DNA from 2 places in the Aminobacter sp. BE322 genome. Region 1 is predicted to be linked to the other one. Evidence: riboswitches for the same ligand, from Rfam matches in the RefSeq annotation. Region 1 holds a riboswitch; the other holds the start of a gene.
What was found. Region 1 has a riboswitch for S-adenosylmethionine ahead of J2X50_RS17825 (O-succinylhomoserine sulfhydrylase). Riboswitches for the same ligand answer to the same signal wherever they lie in the genome.
Positions count from the first base shown of each region.

Region 2: linked by a shared signal. The riboswitch ahead of metA (homoserine O-acetyltransferase MetA) and the one ahead of J2X50_RS17825 (O-succinylhomoserine sulfhydrylase) in region 1 are both predicted to bind S-adenosylmethionine.

Region 1 is NZ_JBNPXB010000013.1:68,253-71,120, reverse strand. It holds gene J2X50_RS17830 (DUF6454 family protein) at 1-2, shown strand, start outside; gene J2X50_RS17825 (O-succinylhomoserine sulfhydrylase) at 77-1,270, opposite strand; SAM riboswitch at 1,314-1,391, opposite strand; gene J2X50_RS17820 (2'-deoxycytidine 5'-triphosphate deaminase) at 1,541-2,629, shown strand; gene J2X50_RS17815 (ABC transporter substrate-binding protein) at 2,738-2,868, shown strand, end outside.
Region 2 is NZ_JBNPXB010000005.1:79,316-82,183, reverse strand. It holds gene J2X50_RS09965 (ABC transporter ATP-binding protein/permease) at 1-266, shown strand, start outside; gene metA (homoserine O-acetyltransferase MetA) at 354-1,271, opposite strand; SAM riboswitch at 1,323-1,400, opposite strand; gene hisC (histidinol-phosphate transaminase) at 1,553-2,665, shown strand; gene J2X50_RS09950 (prephenate/arogenate dehydrogenase family protein) at 2,669-2,868, shown strand, end outside.

The sequences.
Region 1 (2,868 bases):
AGGACGGAAGAAAAGGGGCGCCCCGGTCGACCGGAGCACCCCTTGCTTGTCTTCCTGCTCTGCCTGCCTGCCGGCTTCAGCGGGTGGCCTTCAGCGCATCGCCGATGTCGTTGAGCAGGTCGTCGGCGTCTTCGAGGCCGACCGACAGGCGCAGCGTGCCGTCGTCGATGCCGAGTTCGGCGCGCGCCTCGTCGGTGAGGTTCTTGTGCGTGGTGGTCGCCGGATGGGTGATCAGGCTCTTGGAGTCGCCGAGATTGTTCGAGATCAGGATGATCCGGAGCGCATTCTCGAAGGCGAAGGCCGCTTTCTTGCCGCCCTTGACGTCGAAGCAGATCAGCGTCGAACCGCCCTTCATCTGCTTCCGAACGATGTCGGCCTGCGGGTGGTCGGCGCGGCCCGGATAGATGAGGCGCGAAACTTCCGGCCGGCCGGCGAGGAAGTCGGCGATCCTGCCGGCGGTCTCGGTCTGCTGGCGAACGCGCAGCGGCAGCGTCTCCAGGCCCTTGAGCAGCGTCCAGGCATTGAACGGCGACAGGCTCGGACCGGTGTGGCGGAAATAGTCGTGCAGGTTCTCGTCGATCCACTTCTTGTCGGAGAGGATCACGCCGCCCAGGCAGCGGCCCTGGCCGTCGATGTGCTTGGTGGCCGAGTAGACGACGATGTGGGCGCCGAGTTCGAGCGGCTTCTGCTGCATCGGCGTGGCGAAGACGTTGTCGACGACGACGCGCGCCCCGATCGAGTTGGCGAGCTGGGCCACGGCGGCGATGTCGACCACCTCGAGCGTCGGGTTGGTCGGGCTTTCGAGGAAGAAGAGCTTGGTGTTGGGCTGGAGAGCCCTTTCCCAGTTCTCGATCCTGGTGCCGTCGACCAGCGTCGCCTGGATGCCGTACTTGGGCGCCAGCGTCTCGACGATCCAGCGGCAGGAACCGAACAGCGCCCGTGCGGCGACGATGTGGTCGCCGGCCTTGAGGCTGCAGAGGATGGCGGCGGCGACCGCGGCCATGCCCGAGGCGGTGGCGCGGGCGTCCTCGGCGCCTTCGAGGGCGCACATGCGCTTCTCGAACATGTCGACGGTCGGGTTGGCGTAGCGCGAGTAGATGAAGCCCTGCGTCTCGCCCTTGAAGCGCGCCTCGGCGCTTTCGGCGCTGTCGTAGACATAGCCCTGGGTCAGGTAGATGGCTTCGGACGTCTCGCCGAATTCCGAGCGGAGCGTGCCGCCGTGGACGAGGGTGGTCTGGGGGTTCCAGTTGCGTGTCTTGTCGGTGGTCATAGCGACTTCCAAATACAAAAAAACCGGCCGCGAGAAGTCGCAAACCGGTCCAACTGCGGCCCTTTAGCGACTTGTTTAACGTGGCTGCAAGCCGACCGGCCAAATCACCACGGGATAAAGGTCCTTTAGACCCAAGCCCGGCTTGCGTCAATCGCGGGCTCGACTAAACGTTTTGGGCCACGCGCATGGTCCGAAGGCCGGGTCCATGGGCATCGAGCGCCGCAGCGTCCTTGCCGCACGGTCGGGCCGGCGTTGTAGAGGAGTTGGCCAATGCGGCAGTCGGGCATTCTTCCTGACCAGGACATCGCGGCTTTGTTCGCTTCGGGCGCGCTGGCCGCGCCACCTCTCGAGGCTGACCAGGTCCAGCCGGCGAGCCTCGACCTGCGCCTCGGCGCCAAAGCCTTTCGCGTGCGCGCCAGCTTCCTGCCGGGGCCGGGGCATCTGGTGCAGGCCAAGCTCGACCGGCTCAAGCTGCACGAGATCGACCTGGCCGACGGCGCCGTTCTGGAGACCGGCTGCGTCTACATCGTGCCGCTGCAGGAGGCGCTCAACCTGCCTGCCGACATCTCGGCCTCGGCCAACCCCAAGAGCTCGACCGGCCGGCTCGACATCTTCACCCGCGTCATGACCGACCGCGGCCAGGAGTTCGACAAGATCCCGGCCGGCTATGTCGGCCCGCTCTATCTCGAGGTCAGCCCGCGCACCTTCCCGATCGTCGTGCGCAAGGGCTCGCGCCTGTCGCAGATCCGCTTCAGGAAGGGCAATGCGCTATTGTCCGAGGCCGAGCTGCATGCGCTGCATGCCTCCGATCGGCTGGTGGCCATCGATCCGCCCAACATTTCGGGCGGCGGCATAGCGCTCTCCATCGACCTCGGCGGCGAGCCGGGCAGCATCGTCGGCTATCGCGGCAAACACCACACCGGCCTGGTCGACGTCGACAAGCGTGCCGCTCAGGCGGTCGTCGATTTCTGGGAGCCGATCTACAACCACGGTTCGGGCGAACTGGTGCTCGACCCGGACGAATTCTACATCCTCGTCAGCCGCGAGGCCGTGCACGTGCCGCCGCTCTACGCCGCGGAGATGACCCCCTTCGATCCGCTGGTGGGCGAATTCCGCGTCCACTATGCCGGCTTCTTCGACCCGGGCTTCGGCCATTCCGCCGCCGGCGGCACCGGCAGCCGCGCCGTGCTCGAGGTGCGCAGCCACGAGGTGCCGTTCATCCTCGAACATGGCCAGATCGTCGGCCGCCTCGTCTACGAGCACATGCTGGCACGCCCGCGCGCGCTGTACGGCTCCGACCTCGGCTCCAACTACCAGGCGCAGGGCCTCAAGTTGTCCAAGCACTTCCGCATGACCTAAGGTAGCCCGGCCTTGTCAAGACTTTGCTTGTCCGTTGCCGGCCTCTGTGATTGGCTGAAAGGTGGGAACACTCGCCAAGAAAAGAGTGGTTCGACAACGGAGACGAAAATGCAGATTTCCAGAAGATTGGCATGCTCCGCCGCATTGGCGGCCCTTCTGCTGAGCGTCGGCGCCGCCTCGGCGCAGGAAGGCGGCAAGCTCAAGCTGGGCACGGAAGGCGCCTATCCGCCCTTCAACAC
Region 2 (2,868 bases), on a different contig from region 1:
TGGTGGCCTTCGCGCGGATCAGGCTGCACAAGCCCGACTGGGTCATCATCGACGAAGCGTTCGATACGCTGGATGCGGCCGCGCACCAGCGGGTGCGGCAGATGTTCGAGGGCGAGCTGGCCAAGACCGGCGTGGTCTATTTCGGGCCGGCGCGCAACAGCCGCGACCTGTTCGACAGGACCGTTCATCTCGCCAAGGACAAGCGCGGGCCGGCACTCAAGCGCGTGCGCATCAAGGAGATGGCGGAGGCGGCCGCCACAGCCTGAGGCACCCGTGCGCTGACGGAGCAAGTCCGCGATGCATCGCACGGCTGGCAGGCTCAACGGCCGCGGACGCGGCCGTGAACCGAGCGGCTATTTGCCGATATTCTCCAGGTCGTACGGCGTGGTCTGGTAGACCCGGTTGATCCAGTTGCCGAACAAGAGATGCGCGTGCGAGCGCCAGCGGTTGAGCGGCCGGCGCTGCGGATCGTCCCCAGGGTAGTATTCGTGCGGCACCGCGATCTTCACGCCGGCGGCGACGTCGCGGTCGTACTCTTCCTTGAGCGAGGTTGAGTCGTATTCGATGTGGTTGAACATGTAGAGGCGGTTGCCGGCCTGCTCGGCCAGCAGGCTGGGGCCGGTCTCCTCAGATTCCATCAAGAGCTCCAGGCCCGAGCCGTCGGGAATGTCTGCGGCGCGCACCTCTGTCCAGCGCGACACCGGAATGGCGAAGTCGTCGGAGAAGCCGGCGAGATAGGGCGAGGCCGGGGCATTGTTGTTGTGGCGGAACACGCCGAAGGCCTTGTGCTCCAGCGTGTGCTTGGGGACGCGGTGGAAGTGCCATGCGGCCGCCATTGCGCCCCAGCAGATGAAGAACGGCGAATGGACGTTGGTCTTCGTCCAATCCATTATCTGCTGGAGTTCGTCCCAGTAGGTCACTTCCTCGAAGGGCAAAAGCTCGACCGGCGCGCCTGTGACGATGAAGCCGTCGAACTTGCGCTCCTTCACCTCTTCCCAGGTCTGGTAGAAGGCGATCAGGTGGTCTTCGGAGGTGTTCTTGGCCTTGTGGTTGCCGATGCGCACCAGCGTCAGTTCCACCTGCAGCGGGCTCGCGCCGATCAGGCGGGCGAACTGGGTCTCGGTCCGCACCTTGTTGGGCATGAGGTTGAGCAGCCCGATCTGCAGCGGGCGGATGTCCTGGCGGAGCGCGGTCTGCTCGTCCATGATGGACACGCCCTCTTTCACCAGCACTTCGCGGGCGGGCAGCTGATCCGGGATCTTGATCGGCACTGTGCGAACTCCAAACAACAAAAAACCGGCATTGCTGTCGCAAAGCCGGTTTACGGATCGCAAACGGCCCTTTAGCGACTTGTTTAACGTGGCTGCAAGCCGACCGGCCAAATCACCACGGATCGAGGCCTAGCTATTACGCCTGGCAACGGATTGCGTCAACCGTGACCCAATCGTCCGGCCAGGGCGGCCGCTTTCGCCGGTTTTCCTCGACATTGCCGGCCCCGAGGGGTATTTCCGCTGCGGCCTCCGCCCGGAGGCGCCAATCCAGGATTTTCGACATGACCAAGGCACCTGAGCAGATTCGCCCCGAACCCCGCGCCGGCATCATGGACATCGCAGCCTATGTCCCCGGCAAGAGCACCGCTCCGGCGGGCGTCGCCAAGGTCCATAAGCTCTCGTCGAACGAGAATCCGCTGGGCGCCTCGCCGCATGCCATCGAGGCGGTGAAGAAGCTCGCCGAGAAGATGGAGTATTATCCGGACGGGTCGTCCTCGCGCCTGAGACAGGCGATCGCGGCGGCCCATGGGCTCAACCCTGCCAACATCCTTTGCTCCAACGGCTCGGACGAGGTGATCGGCCTGCTCGCCCAGAGCTACCTCTCGCCGGGAGACGAGGCCGTCTACAGCGAGCACGGCTTCATGGTCTACAAGATCTACACCCAGGCCGCCGGGGCCACGCCGGTCGTCGCCAAGGAAGATTCCGAGAAGGCCAGCGTCGACAACATCGTCGCTGCAGTGACGCCGAGGACCAGGATCGTCTTCCTTGCCAACCCCAACAACCCGACCGGCACCTACCTGCCGTTTGAGGAGGTGCGTCGCCTGCATGCGGCGCTGCCGAAGAACGTGCTCCTGGTGCTCGACGCCGCCTATGCCGAATATGTCCGGCGCAACGACTATGAGGCGGGCGTCGAGCTGGTCGCGGCCAACGAGAACGTCGTCATGACCCGCACCTTCTCGAAGATTCACGGGCTGGGCGGCATGCGCATCGGCTGGATCTATGCGCCGTCGCACATCATAGACGTGCTCGAGCGCATGCGCGGGCCCTTCAACGTCAACGCGGCGGCGATCGAGGCCGGCGTGGCGGCAATGGAAGACCGCGGGCACGTCGAACGCACCATCGCCCACAATGCCCAGTGGGCGGAGTGGCTGGTCAATGCGTTCGAGAGGCTCGGACTGCGCGTCACGCCCTCGGTCGGCAACTTCCTGCTGGTCCACTTCCCCGATGACGGCAAGCACTCGGCGGCGGCGGCCGACGAGTATCTCACGGCGCGCGGTTATATCCTGCGCAGGGTCGCCGGCTACGGCTTCCCAAATGCGCTGCGCATGACCGTCGGCACCGAAGAGGCAAATCGCGGTGTCATCGCTGCCCTCACCGAATTCCTGAAAAGCTGAAAAATGTCCGAACCCCTGTTTGAAAAGATCGCCCTGGTCGGCATCGGCCTGATCGGCTCGTCGCTGGCGCGCGTCATCCGCCGCGAAGGGCTTGCCCGCCACATCGCCATCTCCACCCGCAGCGCGGCCACGCTGGCCCGCGCCGAGCAGCTCGGCCTCGGCGACAGCTACTCGGCGGACGCCAAGGTGGCGGTCGCGGATGC